2 regions of the Variovorax defluvii genome follow, and region 1 is predicted to be linked to the other one. Evidence: predicted binding sites of a transcription regulator. Region 1 holds the regulator's gene; the other holds the start of a gene.
What was found. The regulator NrdR, encoded in region 1, represses ribonucleotide reductase genes. The targets are predictions, from matches to a motif close to CACNANATNTNGTG.

Region 2: a site for NrdR is predicted at 2,133-2,146, ahead of ABEA07_RS21015 (ribonucleoside-diphosphate reductase subunit alpha). Genes of this name have one in related genera too.

Annotation. Positions count from the first base shown of each region.
Region 1 is NZ_BAABGJ010000002.1:119,567-126,941, forward strand. It holds gene ABEA07_RS01965 (hypothetical protein) at 1-540, opposite strand, end outside; gene ABEA07_RS01970 (hypothetical protein) at 561-1,499, opposite strand; gene ABEA07_RS01975 (pilus assembly PilX family protein) at 1,620-2,255, opposite strand; gene ABEA07_RS01980 (PilW family protein) at 2,258-3,226, opposite strand; gene pilV (type IV pilus modification protein PilV) at 3,223-3,828, opposite strand; gene nrdR (transcriptional regulator NrdR) at 3,973-4,416, opposite strand; gene glyA (serine hydroxymethyltransferase) at 4,447-5,691, opposite strand; ZMP/ZTP riboswitch at 5,734-5,860, opposite strand; gene ABEA07_RS02000 (lytic transglycosylase domain-containing protein) at 5,902-6,732, opposite strand; gene ABEA07_RS02005 (DUF748 domain-containing protein) at 7,327-7,375, shown strand, end outside.
Region 2 is NZ_BAABGJ010000076.1:133,629-141,003, forward strand. It holds gene ABEA07_RS21005 (sigma-54-dependent transcriptional regulator) at 1-1,326, shown strand, start outside; gene ampD (1,6-anhydro-N-acetylmuramyl-L-alanine amidase AmpD) at 1,304-1,909, shown strand; gene ABEA07_RS21015 (ribonucleoside-diphosphate reductase subunit alpha) at 2,258-5,179, shown strand; gene ABEA07_RS21020 (ribonucleotide-diphosphate reductase subunit beta) at 5,330-6,574, shown strand; gene ABEA07_RS21025 (histone H1-like DNA-binding protein) at 6,771-7,217, shown strand; gene ABEA07_RS21030 (carbohydrate kinase family protein) at 7,284-7,375, opposite strand, start outside.

The DNA.
Region 1 (7,375 bases):
GCGACCGGCAATTTCGTCGTGGGTGACCGTACTGCTCGTAGCCAAGCCCATCGTCCCCTGGGCGATGCTTTGCGTCGTCACGGTGCGGTGCCGCCGGCCGGTGCTGTCCGTCGTGCTCGACGTCGTCGCCGAAGTGATCCGCATGGCCATGCTCTCGCCCAGAAGGCCGACCGTCGAGACTCTGGATGCGCCGTCGCCGGTGTCGACATCAAGGCGGTACTCGCGCCCGCTGCCGCCTCCCGCGCCGCAGACGCTGGTCGTGGTGTTGGCGTTGGGTGTCAGGCTGTTGAAGATGAGGGTGCTGCCCGCCAGTGAGATGCCGCTCACCTGGCGTTCGCCCGTGCTCGGAAAGTCGAGGTACCAGCCGGATCGTTGGGTCGTGTCGCTGTCGCTGGTGGGGCGGCCCCAGACGAAGGTCGGCACATCGATGATGCCCGTCGAGCTGTCGATGGTGCCGGCCTGGAGCCGTCCGCGGCCCGTGATGGCGCTTGTTGGAGATGCTGCGCTGCTGTCGGCTCGGTTCGTTCCGTCATCATTCACCACATAGAACGAGTTGGTGCCTAGACGCCATAGGCAGGGTCGCCGAACACCTCGTATGCACTGCATTTGACTGAGTTGGATGCGGGTGCCACGAACCAACTTGTGCCTGCTCCATACCAGACTTCCTTGATGCCGGAGAACGTGCAAGTGCCTCCCTCCGTGGCACAGGCCGGCGATGCATCGCCGGGCAGGGTTTCGTTCCTGGAAGCGATCGGTCCGACGGCGCGGATGGGCACGTCGGCCCCGAGCGTGTAAGTGCCGTTGCCGGTATAGACGCCGGCCGTACCGCACGTGCCCCCACGGGCGGTTCCGAAGAAAACGCGATTGAGCAGGTTGGCAACCCAAATATCGTTGACGCCCGCGGCCCGCCGCATGGCAACGGGGACGGCGCCCCAGTAAGTGCCGGTGCCGCCCCCGTCGCGCTGCAGCTGCTTGGCGGGAAAGCTGGTGGAGTTCCACAGACATTGCGGATCGCCCGCGGGAATGTGGGCCCGCTGCAGGATGGTCAGGTCTTCACGGTCGATATAACGGTCGCCTCCGGAGAGGGCGAGTCGCAGCATGTCGATGGCCGAACCGGTGGCCCAGTTCAGGAAGTTGCCGCTGAATCCGTCGGCGCACTTTCGGGCGGTCGCTGGGCCGGTGCGCTCGAATCGTTTGTAGTCAGCGGCCGTCTGTCCGGAGTCCGGCGTTTCCGTCGGCCTGTCGTTGTACGTATAGCAGGCCTCCGTGTTGTAGTAGCCGATGTACTCCGTTGTGTTGGAGTAGGTGTCGTCGATCTTGCTGTCCGGGCCCTTGAAATACTGTGCGCCCGCCGTGGGCCATTCGACAGAGAGCGCCAGCGTCATCGTGGGCTTGTCGCCCGACGTGGTGGCATACAGCGGATCGCTGGACAGTGAGACTTGTGGTATGGCGGGCGGCGCCGTCTGACTGCGCACGGCCAGCGAGACGGCGATGGCCATGGCAAGGACGAGGACCCCGGCGAGGAGGCGCTGAACTTGGCTCCACGATCGGGGACGCAGGAAGCGATTGATCCTGTGTGTGGAAGTGCTGGGAGGGGCGATCATCGTTGTACTGCCGATCTAGTTTCGATAAATGATCTGGGTCACGGCCTGGATGTCCTGCCGCGGTCCGAATCCCATGGCAGTCACTCGATAGACGTAGCTGCCGGTCGAGGAGAGATCGCGGTTACCAGGATCGGGAATGGGCTCGATCACGTAGCGGGGGGCCTGAAAGGGCTCGATGCCGTTGGTCGATCCGGTGTCGCTGGCAGCGAAATTTCGGCCCGTGAAGGTCCCGAACTTCACGGTGCGTGCCTGTGCGTTGGTGACGATGAAATTCACTTTCAGCCAGGCGGGTGTCCCCGTCGCCACCAACGCGCAAAGTCCTAGACTGCTGACGGCAGCCGAGGTGTCGTGGGTGCCGCAGTCGGCGATGAAGCTGCTGGTGTCCCGCAGAGATCCGAGAAGGGCGCTGCGATTGTTGGTTCCTGGCCCGTGGATATCGAACTCTGCATCCTGCAATGCGGCTTCGGCAGCCTGCCAGGCCAGTTGCATGTCACGGTCGTTGCGCGCGCTGTGCTCGCCTTGCAGGGCGATCTGTGCGCCCCCGACGCCAAGGATCGAAACGACGATCAGGATGAGGAGCACGACGATCAGCGAGAAGCCGCCCTGACGACGCGCTGACGAGGCACTGCGGAAACAGGTGGATCGGCGCATCTTCAAAGTCCCTGGTCATTTCGCAGATGGACGGTGAAGGTCACGACCTGACGCAGCCGGTTATCGGCAGGCGTGACGAAGATCGTGCCCTCGTCCTGGGTCGAGGCGAAGGCGGAACCGCCCAGCGGATACAGCGTTGTCGACTTCGTCTCCACGGCGGCTCCCGGATCGCTGCGCAGAACCATGCCGATGCGCAGGCTGCGCACGCGTCGCCAATTCGCCTGCGTGGCCGCTGGATCGCCCGGGACGGTGAACTGGTCGGCCCGCAGGTATCGTTCCGGCACGGAATCGGGCTTCGAAGTGGGGTCTGCCGCATCAATGGCGGCACCGGGCTTCACGCCGTCGACGCCATACATGACCTGGAAGTTTTCAACACCTCGCACCAGCACATCTGCCGGCTTGAAGGGCGGTGAACCCGTGTCCGATCGATAGCATTTCAGTGCCGGCTCACCATCGTTGGAAGGCGCCACGAACAGGACGCTGGTGCGTACATCGTCCCTGTTCGTCGGCAGCGAATCGGCACGCACACCGGCGCAATCGATCATGGCCTCGTCGGCCTTGCCCGAGCCGGGAAAGGTTTCGGTGGCCTGGAAGCGAAGAACCAGAACATCACCAAACGTGTCGGGGGGTCGCGTGGCACCGGCGGCGAGTGAGTTTCTGTCTGCGATCGCGTTGTCGAAGCCGAACACCTGGGGCAGCGGAGCGGCACTGAGACCGACGGCGGAGCCGCGCTTGGTTGCCGCAAAGGCCAGATCCTTGTAGCCAGCCTGCACGGCAAGCCGCCGGATGAACTCGGTCGCGAAGCGGGCGTTGTCGCGCAACTGAGACGCTGCATCGACAGTGGCAAAGCCGCGGCGCGCAGCAACGAGGGCAGAGGCCGCGGCAAGGGCGATCATCAATCCCACGACCATCGCGACCATGAGTTCGACGAGCGTCATGCCTGCGGATCGACGCCGAGATGCTTGCTTCATGGCGTGGTGCTTCCCGCCGTCACCGGCAGAACGATGCCGGGGCGGCTGCCGGCGGAGTCGGTTCGGATGCTGCGGTCGAGTGCCCTGGCGTCCGTCGACAACTGGGTCCATCCGATCTTGATGACAACCGTGTCCGAACCCGGGCTCGCCGTGCAAGGCCACTGGGGCAATCCGCTGGTGCTGTAGGGAGCCGAATCCAGGCAGACGCTGGCACGTGCGCCTGGAAGGCTGACATCGACGCGCGCTAGCCAGTCGGTCAACTCGGCCACGGCAACGTCGGTCGGGCTGGCGCAGGGAGAGTCGCCTGTGAGGCGGCAGTTGGAAGCGTCGGAGGGCTTCAGCGGAGATGCGGAGAAATCACCCAGGTAGGGGTTGTGAGCCGCCAGCATCGCAACGTCTTTGTTGCCCCGCATCATTTCGGCCAGCTCTTGGGCCAGGCTGACGGCAATGGACTGGTAGCGGGCTTCTCGGTTGTTCTGCAAAGCTCTCGCCTGCAACCCGACCATGCCCAATAGTCCGAACGAGAGGACGAGCAGCGCGATCATCACTTCGATCAGCGCAAAACCCGACGCACCTTTGTTTCCCTGATTCCTCGCTTGCACCGTCTCTCCTGAGTTGCCGCCACTTGCGGGCGACCTAGGCGACGATTCTGGGAGGGGGCGTGGACGAAAAAGGGCCGCTGGGCGGTGCCTTCAGGCCGCTAATCATGGCCTTCTGGCGAAATCACAATGGCGCGCGAGCTTTTGTCAGATATCCCGCAGCAACTGCCGGAACTCGTCCACATCCTCGAAGCTGCGGTACACCGAGGCAAAGCGAACGTAGGCTACCTTGTCCATGCGCTTGAGCTCGCGCATGACGAGTTCGCCGACCTTCGTAGAGTCGATCTCCCGCAGCCCGCTGGACAACAGCTTCTGCTCGATGCGCAAGAGCGCATGATCGATCTGTTCGATGGTGACTGGCCGTTTGCGCAGCGCCAACATCATCGATGCGCGCACCTTCTTGGCATCGAAGTCGGCGCGGCTGCCGTCTTTCTTGACGACGACCGGGAAATTGACATCCGGCCTTTCGTAAGTGGTAAAGCGCTTTTCGCAAGCGCCGCATTGCCGGCGGCGCCGCACGAAGTCGCCGTCCTCCGACACGCGGGTCTCGACAACCTGCGTCTCGAGGTGGCCGCAGAACGGACACTTCATGCGTATGCCGGCGTGAGAGGGCGACGCTTATCAGCCGTAGACCGGAAAGCGGCTGGTCAACGCGTGCACCTTGGCGCGGACCGCTTCGATGGTCGCAGGGTCGCGCGGGTTGTCCAGCACATCGGCGATCAGGTTGGCGGTGATGCGTGCCTCTTCGTCCTTGAAGCCGCGCGTGGTCATGGCCGGCGTGCCGATGCGCACGCCGCTGGTCACCATCGGCTTCTCGGGGTCGTGGGGGATGGCGTTCTTGTTGATCGTCATGTGCGCGCTGCCCAGCACTGCCTCGGCTTCCTTCCCGGTGATGCCCTTGGCACGCAGGTCCACCAGCATCACGTGGCTCTCGGTGCGACCGCTGACGATTCGCAGGCCGCGCTCGGCGAGCGTTTCAGCCACGATGCGCGCGTTCGTCACGACCTGCTGCTGGTAAGTCTTGAATTCCGGCGAGAGCGCTTCCTTGAAGGCCACCGCCTTGGCCGCGATCACGTGCATCAGCGGGCCGCCCTGAAGGCCTGGGAAGATCGCGCTGTTGATCGCCTTCTCATGCTGCGACTTCATCAGGATGATGCCGCCGCGCGGGCCGCGCAGGCTCTTGTGGGTGGTGGAGGTGACAACGTCCGCGTGAGGCACGGGGTTCGGATAGACGCCTGCGGCGACCAGGCCGGCATAGTGGGCGATGTCCACCATGAAGATCGCGCCAACATCCTTGGCCACCTTGGCGAAACGCTCGAAGTCGATGCGCAGCGAATAGGCCGAAGCGCCCGCGATGATGAGCTTGGGCATGGCGTCGTGCGCCTTGCGTTCCATCGCGTCGTAGTCGATCTCTTCCTTGTCGTTCAGGCCGTAGCTCACCACGTTGAACCACTTGCCGCTCATGTTGAGCGGCATGCCGTGGGTCAGGTGGCCGCCTTCGGCCAGGCTCATGCCCATGATGGTGTCGCCGGGCTTGAGGAAGGCCAGCATCACGGCCTCGTTGGCGGAGGCGCCGCAATGCGCCTGCACGTTGGCCGCATCGGCTCCGAAGAGTTGCTTGACGCGTTCGATGGCCAGTTGCTCGGCCACGTCGACGTGCTCGCAGCCGCCGTAGTAGCGCTTGCCGGGGTAGCCTTCGGCGTACTTGTTGGTGAGCTGGGAGCCTTGGGCGGCCATGACGGCCGGCGAGGCGTAGTTTTCGCTCGCGATCAGCTCGATGTGCTGTTCCTGGCGGGCGTTTTCGGCCTGGATGGCGGCCCAGAGTTCGGGATCGGTCTGTTCGACCAGGGTCTGGCGGTGGTACATGGCAGTCCTTTGAGAACGGTGGTCCTTGTTCTTCAACCAAACAAGGGCTGCCCAGGCGAACGGCGGAACGCCTGCCGAGATCCGCAGGCGGCGCGCTTCCCAGTGGTCATCCACGTCAGCGCAGGGCACCTGCAGGGCACCGCGCCTATCGCCAGTCGCGCGCCGCCCGAGTGTAGCTGACAGCGGTGCGCCCGTGGCCTCAAAGGCCTCTCACAGATCGGCCAGCGCCACCTTCGGATTGCTGCCGGATTCCGGCTTGGCCGGCGCGACCACCGGCAGCGGCTGGGCCCGCAGGCCGGGCGGCGTCGGCGTGGTGGAGGGCGTGCGGCCCGCGATCACCTGCTGCAGGCGCGAATGCTCGGCGAGCACCTTGCTCGCGTAACCGCCGTCGTCGGACAGATTGGCGGCGCCGACGTAGTACTTGAGCCCGCCTTCGAGCGAGCCCGCGCGGGCGATGCATTCCTGCAGCACCTTGACGCCGACACGCATGTTGGTGACCGGGTCGAAGGCGGTGAGGGTCCCGCCGGCGCTTTCGTATTTCTCGCCGTGAACGCGGGTCATCACCTGCATGAGGCCTTGGGCCCCGACGTGGCTCTGGGCAAAGGGGTTGAAGCTGGATTCGACGGCCATGATGGCCAGGATGAGGGTGGGGTCGAGCTTGGTGCTTTTGCCCAGCTCGAAGGCTTCGGAGACGAGCACGCTCAGGGGCTCGACGGCGACGCGGTACTTCTTGCTCAACCAGTAGGCCACCGCGGCCTGCGGCTTCGGCAACTCGTGCGGGCTCGCAGCCGTCGTGCGGTCGATGGCCGTGGGCTGAAGGTCGGTCGGTTCCGGCGGCGCCTTGCGCGACTGCAGCCAGCCCATGAGCTGTTCCTCGCCGGACTGGCGCAAGTCCGGCCGCGCGACCAGCGTCAGCACGGCGAACACGCAGGCCAGCCCAAGCAGGGCAAAGCCGTTGTGGGTCACTTCGAAAAAGCCTTCGGCCACATCGGACACGAATGTCCGCAGCCCGCGGGCTGTGGCGTCAAACGCCTTGTTCATCGCTCTTCCTCCTTCTGTGCGGCACCTGCGTCGCAGTCCCGAAAAGGGCATTGCGGAGAGGCGGCAGCGCTTGTGGATGGGTACGAGTCAGGTTCCGCGCGAGAAGTGGAGGCGCGGGAGCCTGATGTAAGCCGAAAGATTTCGGCGGCGGTAAGGGTGCAATCCCGGCCTGGGGTTGAGCGGCTCGGGCTGCGGCGATTTTAGGAGGCGCTTAATATCAGGTCAAGAATATCAAATTATTGTTTTATGAATAATGGAGCTTTGGAAACGCCCGTGAATCGCCACCGCCTCGGCCATTGAAAAGCTCATTTGCAATCTCGCGGGCGGGGTTCTACCCTCACGAAGCCCGAATATTCGGGCGTTCGACCGAGGTCCGGAACCGGGAGACATCCCTCGAACGGTTCAGTGGCCGAGGCCCGATGGTGGCAATCTCTTGCTGCCAGCATGACCGGAACGATGAAACTTCCGGTGCAGCGAAAAGATGGCATGGGCCTTGCGCCAGCCATCGAGCCCGGTGGCCAGACGTCAATGTCTGGCCCCCGGGCTTTCTACTTTCTGGGAAGCGTCTCTGGTTTGGGGCACACTCGTCCCCCGATGAATGCTGCTTCGCTGAGACAGAACAAGTGGGTCAGGCGCGCAGTGC
Region 2 (7,375 bases), on a different contig from region 1:
CTGCCCGACGGGCTGGGCCTGGAGATCCTGCAGCGCATCCAGCAGGATCAGCGCAGCGAGCGCTGCGTCGTGATGACGGCCTACGGCTCGGCCGAGAACGCGGTGGAGGCGCTGAAGGCCGGCGCCTTCGACTACCTGACCAAGCCGGTGGACCTCAAGCAGTTCCGCAGCGTGGTTGCATCGGCGGTCCAGGCGCAGGCCCAGGCGCCCGTGGCGGCACGTGCTGTGCGCTCCATCGAAGGCAACGACGGCAAGGCGGCAGCAAGCGCGGCGAACGATGCCGGGCAGGCCGCGCTGGAACGTCTTGTCGGCGACTCGGAGCCGATGCGCCTGGTCAAGGCCCGCATCGCCAAGGTGGCACGCGGCATGGCGCCTGTGCTGGTACGCGGCGAGTCCGGCACCGGCAAGGAACTGGTGGCGCGCGCGGTGCATGCGTGCAGCCAGCGCAGCGAGGGCCCCTTCGTGGCCGTCAACTGCGGCGCGATCCCGGAAAACCTCTTGGAGGCCGAGTTCTTCGGCGCGAGAAAAGGTTCCTATACCGGGTCCGCGCAGGATCGGGACGGTTATTTCCAGGCCGCGCGCAACGGCACGCTTTTCCTCGACGAGATCGGCGACCTGCCGCTGGCGATGCAGTCCAAGCTGCTGCGCGCGATCCAGGAACGCAGCGTGCGGCCGATCGGCTCGACCCAGGAAGACGCGGTCGACGTGCGCATCGTGAGCGCCACGCACAAGGATCTGCAGGCGGAGGTCCTGGCCGGACGTTTCCGCCAGGATCTGTTCTACCGGCTCAATGTGATCGAGATCGCGGTGCCGGCGCTGCGCGACCGCCGCGAGGACCTGCCGGCCCTGTGCGAGGCACTGCTGGCCCGCATCGCCCGCGATGCGGGCATGCCGGCGCCGACACTCTCGGCCGAGGTGCTGGAGCGGCTGTCGCGGCATCCCTTGCACGGCAACGTCCGTGAGCTGGAGAACCTTCTGCATCGCGCGGTCGCACTGAGCGATGGCGAAGTGCTGCACCTCGACATCGCCAGCCCTTCGTCCTCGACGGCGACAGCGACCGGGCCTGCTCCTGCACCGCCCGAAGCGCCAGCCGCCCCGCTGGTGCTCGTCAACCCCGCGGCGCCGGTCCCCAGCGACCTGCAAAGCTATCTCGACCAGCAGGAGCGCGAGATCCTGATTCGCGCGCTGCGCGAAAGCGGCTTCAACCGGACGGCAGCCGCGGCCCGATTGGGGCTGAGCCTGCGGCAGATCCGCTACCGCATCGCGCGCCTGGGCATCGCCACGCCAGGCGTGGATGACAGCCATGGCAACGGCGCCGACGAGTGAGGGCAGCGACGGCCTCTGGCAGGCCGGCTGGTACCGCTTCGCGCACGCCCTGCCTTCGCCGAACTTCGGCCCGCGGCCGGCGGGCGCGCAGATCGACCTGATCGTGCTGCACTCCATCAGCCTGCCACCGGGACGCTATGGCGGCGACGAGGTGCAGCAGCTCTTCACGAACCGCCTGGACTGGGATGCGCACCCGTACTTTCAGAGCATCCGCGGTCTGGAGGTGTCGGCCCATTTCTATGTGAGGCGCAACGGCGAGCTGTGGCAGTTCGTGAGCTGCGACGCTCGCGCCTGGCACGCAGGCGCGTCCGCCTGGCGCGGCCGCGCCAACTGCAATGACGATTCGATCGGCATCGAGCTCGAAGGGCAGGAGGGCGAGCCCTTCGAGGCTGCGCAATACGAGACCCTGGAGAGTCTTTGCCCCGCGATCGCCCAGCACTACCCGATCGCTTTCATCGCGGGCCATGAGCACATCGCGCCGGGCCGCAAGCAGGATCCGGGCAGCGGCTTCGACTGGCTCGCACTGCAGGCGCACTTGGGCTGGGACCGCACCATGTTCCCCGGTGCGGCAGTGCGCCGCTGAATTTTTTCAATCGCCGCGCGGCCCGTGATGCCGCTGCGCCGCGATCGCGGTATCGCCGACGTCCCGATCGACGATCCAGCAACCATGCGGCCTTCAGGCCCAAAAGCGCCCGCAGGGCGCGCGAGACGCGGCGAGCGCTAAGGTCATCCAGCAATGACGCGGCATCGGCCGCGACCCCGGGCGCGCCGCCCCTCGATGTAGGCGCATTGAATTACAAGGAAAACACTAGATCTAGTGGGTTGTAGCCCTTTTGGACCCCAGATATAGTGTCCCCCTGCCGCGCGCCTCATGCTGGGCAACCGGCTGATGCGGCGCAGCCCCTACAAGAAATTGCCAACAGAGGACCGAATGCAAACTGCCCTGAATCCATCCGCCGCGCCTCGCGCCTTCACCTCCTCCACTCTGCAATCGCACGACAAGGCGGGCTCTCCTGCCGGCAGCGCATTGGCCAACTACCAGATCATCCGCCGCAACGGCGCGGTGGTTCCCTTCGAGCCCAACAAGATCGCAATCGCGATGATGAAGGCCTTCCTCGCCGTGCACGGCACCCAGGGCGCGGCCTCCGCCAGCGTGCGCGAGACGGTCGACACCCTGACCCAGGGCGTGGTGCGCGCGATGCTGCGCTCGCGCCCCGGCGGCGGCACCTTCCACATCGAGGACGTGCAGGACCAGGTCGAACTCGGCCTGATGCGCGGCGGCCACCACGAGGTGGCGCGGGCCTACGTGCTGTACCGGGAGCGCCGTGCCCAGGAGCGCTCCAGGCAAGGCGAGCAGGCGGCACCGGCCGCCGCCCCCACGCTGCACGTGACCGACCGCGGCGAGCGCGTCGCACTGGACCTGAACGAGCTCAAGGCCCTGATCGAGTCCGCCTGCGCGGGCCTGGGCGAGAGCATCGCGGCCGGCCCGATCGTGGCTGAGACCATGCGCAACCTCTACGACGGCGTGCCGCTGGACGAGGTCTACAAGGCCTCCATCCTGGCCGCTCGTACACTGATCGAGAAGGACCCGGACTACACCTTCGCCACCGCCCGCCTGCTGCTGCACACGATCTTCAAGGAGATCATCGGCCGCGAAGTGCAGCCTGCCGAGCGCGCCGGTGTGTATGCCGACTACTTCCCGCAATTCATCAAGAAGGGCGTGGACAACGACCTGCTCGACGAGAAGCTGCTGCAGTTCGACCTCGCCCGCCTGGGCGCCGCGCTCAAGCCGGAGCGCGATCTGCAGTTCGACTACCTGGGCCTGCAGACCTTGTACGACCGCTACTTCCTGCACGTGCGCAAGACCCGCATCGAATTGCCGCAGGCCTTCTTCATGCGCGTGGCCATGGGCCTGGCGCTCAACGAGATCGACCGCGAGGCGCGCGCCATCGAGTTCTACGAGGTGCTGTCCTCCTTCGACTTCATGTCCAGCACGCCGACGCTGTTCAACAGCGGCACGCTGCGCTCGCAGCTGTCCAGCTGTTACCTCACGACCGTGCCGGACGACCTGGACGGCATCTACGAGTCGATCAAGGAAAACGCGCTGCTGTCGAAGTTCGCCGGCGGCCTGGGCAACGACTGGACCCGCGTGCGCGCGCTGGGCAGCCACATCAAGGGCACCAACGGCGAATCGCAGGGCGTGGTGCCCTTCCTCAAGGTGGTGAACGACACCGCCGTCGCCGTCAACCAGGGCGGCAAGCGCAAAGGCGCCGTCTGCACCTACCTGGAGACCTGGCACCTGGACATCGAGGAGTTCCTGGAGCTGCGCAAGAACACCGGCGACGACCGGCGCCGCACCCATGACATGAACACGGCCAACTGGATTCCCGACCTGTTCATGCGCAGGGTGATGGAAAAGGGCAACTGGACCCTGTTCTCGCCCTCCAGCGTGCCCGACCTGCACGACAAGTTCGGCGCCGAGTTCGAGGCTGCCTACGTCGCCTACGAAGAGAAGGCGGCGCGCGGCGACATCAAGCCCAGCAAGACGCTGCCGGCCACCGACCTGTGGCGCAAGATGCTGACCATGCTGTTCGAGACAGGCCATCCGTGGATCACCTTCAAGGACGCCTGCAACGTGCGCTCGCCCCAGCAGCATGCCGGCGTGGTTCATTCCTCGAACCTCTGCACCGAGATCACGCTCAACACCAGCGACACCGAAACGGCCGTCTGCAACCTGGGCTCGGTCAACCTGCTGCAGCACATCAAGGACGGCAAGATCGACCAGGAAAAGCTGCAGCGTACCGTCGCGACCGCGATGCGGATGCTCGACAACGTGATCGACATCAACTACTACGCCGTCAAGAAGGCGCGCGACTCCAACCTGCGCCACCGCCCGGTCGGCCTGGGCCTGATGGGCTTCCAGGACGCGCTGTACGAACTGCGCATCCCCTACGCCTCGCAGGAGGCGGTGCAGTTTGCCGACGCATCGATGGAAGCCATCTGCTACCACGCCTACTGGGCCTCGACCGAGCTGGCGCGCGAGCGCGGCAAGTACTCGAGCTATAAGGGCTCGCTGTGGGACAAGGGCGTGCTGCCGCCCGACACGCTGGACCTGCTGGCGCAGGCGCGCGGCGGCTACGTCGAAGTGGACCGCTCGTCCACCCTGGACTGGGACGCGCTGCGCCAGAAGGTCCGGGCCGACGGCATGCGCAACTCCAATTGCGTCGCCATCGCCCCGACCGCCACCATCTCGAACATCATCGGCGTGGATGCTTCCATCGAGCCCTGCTTCGGCAATCTCTCGGTCAAGTCGAATCTCTCCGGCGAGTTCACCGTCATCAACCACTACCTGGTGCGCGACCTCAAGCGACTGGGCCTGTGGGACGACGTGATGGTGATGGACCTCAAGCACTTCGATGGTTCGCTGCGCCCGATCGACCGCGTGCCGCAGGACATCAAGGCACTCTACGCCACCGCTTTCGAGATCGAGACCACGTGGCTGGTGGAGGCCGCCGCGCGCCGCCAGAAATGGATCGACCAGGCGCAGTCGCTCAACATCTACATGGCGGGCGCCTCGGGCAAGAAGCTGGACGACACCTACAAACTCGCCTGGCTGCGCGGCCTGAAGACCACCTATTACCTGCGCACGCAGAGCGCCACGCATGCAGAGAAGTCGACCGTGCAATCGGGCCGGCTCAACGCGGTGTCCTCTGGCGCGAGCGACAGGCCGTCGTCGGGCATGAGCGCACTCGAGGCGGCAGCCGCAGCCGCGCAAGCACAACTCAACGCGATCCCTGCGACCGACATCGCCTTCTGCGGCGTCGACGATCCGACATGCGAAGCGTGCCAGTGATGTCGGCCTGAAGTTGCAGCGATTCGCGGCATCGCCCGACAGATGGCGATGCATGCGAACAACATAACGGCAACATAAATAGAGCGCGATGTGTTGGAGCACTTTGCAACTCACATCGTTGCTCACATAATTTGAGCATTGGATTTTTCTATGTTGACCTGGGACGAAGAAGTCAAGCCCTCCTTGCCAAATACGCAACAAGGATCCCGGCATTCATCGGACAGCGGCGCGCAAGCCGGCCGCTCGGTGGAATTTCCGACTTCGCAAACAGCCCCCGCCCTCGCCGCGTTCTCCGGCACGCCCGCCAGCACCGTCACCCGCAAGCCCGACGACAGCGCTGCACCGCGCACGCAGCAACCTACGCCCGCTGCGACGACGCGGCGCGTCAAGGCAGCGGACAAGCGCATCATCAACGGCCAGACCGACGTCAATCAGCTGGTCCCGTTCAAGTACAAGTGGGCCTGGGAGAAGTACCTGGCCACCTGCGCCAATCACTGGATGCCGCAGGAAGTGAACATGACGCGCGACATCGCGCTCTGGAAAGACCCGAACGGCCTGTCGGAAGACGAGCGCCGCATCGTCAAGCGCAATCTCGGCTTCTTCGTGACGGCCGACTCGCTGGCCGCCAACAACATCGTGCTGGGCACCTATCGCCACATCACAGCACCCGAATGCCGCCAGTTTCTGCTGCGCCAGGCCTTCGAGGAAGCGATCCACACGCACGCCTACCAGTACATCGTCGAGTCACTGGGCCTGGACGAGAGCGAGATCTTCAACGCCTACAACGAGGTGCCGTCGATCCGCGAGAAGGACCAGTTCCTGATCCCCTTCATCGACGCCATCAGCGACCCGAACTTTCACACTGGCACGCTCGAGAACGACCAGAAGCTCCTCAAGTCGCTGATCGTCTTCGCCTGCCTGATGGAAGGCCTGTTCTTCTACGTCGGCTTCACGCAGATCCTGGCGCTGGGCCGCCAGAACAAGATGACCGGCGCGGCCGAACAGTACCAGTACATCCTGCGCGACGAGTCGATGCACTGCAATTTCGGCATCGACATGATCAACCAGCTCAAGCTCGAGAACCCCCATCTCTGGACGGCCGAGTTCAAGGCGGAGATCAAGGCGCTTTTCCTGAAGGCGGTCGAACTCGAATACCGCTACGCCGAGGACACCATGCCGCGCGGCGTGCTCGGCATGAACGCCTCCATGTTCAAGGGCTACCTGCGCTACATCGCCAACCGGCGTGCACAGCAGATCGGCCTCGAAACGCTCTTCCCGAACGAAGAAAATCCCTTCCCGTGGATGAGCGAAATGATTGACTTGAAGAAGGAGCGCAACTTCTTCGAAACCCGCGTGATCGAGTACCAATCGGGTGGTGCGCTCTCCTGGGATTGAATTGTTCCGATAAGCACAAAGTGAATTCAAGAATAGCTCTCGCCGTCGGCACGCACCGGAGAGTGCCGCGACGGTAAGGGTGCAGGTGTTCATGGCGCTGGATGTGGATCCAACGCCATGAATCGCTTCACGCTACCAACATGCGTGGAGTGCTTCGAAGGTTGATTTTTTCAACTTGAATCAGGAGAAAAGAGAAATGGCAACTGCAAAGAAAGCGCCGGCCAAGAAAGCCGCTGCAAAGAAGGCGCCGGCCAAGAAGGTCGCAGCCAAGAAGGCTCCGGCCAAGAAGGTCGTAGCGAAGAAGGCCCCTGCCAAGAAGGTAGCGGCGAAGAAGGCGCCGGCCAAGAAGGCCCCCGCCAAGAAGGTAGCGGCGAAGAAGGCGCCGGCCAAGAAGGCTGCGGCCAAGAAGGCTCCTGCCAAGAAGGCCGCCGCCAAGAAGGCGCCGGCGAAGAAGGCTGCCGCCAAGAAGACGACGGCGAAGAAGGCGCCTGCCAAGAAGACCGCCGCCAAGAAGGCTGCGAAAAAGCCTGCTGCCAAGAAGGCTGCGAAGGCTGCCCCTGCTGCCGCTGCGCCTGCGCCTGCTGCCCAGACGACGCTGAATCCGCAGGCAGCCTGGCCCTTCCCCACGGCCAGCAAGCCCTGAGTCGCTCAGCGCCCAAAAGGCAAAAAGCCCGGCACTCACGTGCCGGGCTTTTTTTTGTTCCTCGCTTTATTCGCCGAGTCCGAGTGCCTGGCGGTCCACCTGGTAGTTCTGCGGGCCGCGCTGCGCGATCTTGAGCGCACCGAGTCGGTTGCCGAGGG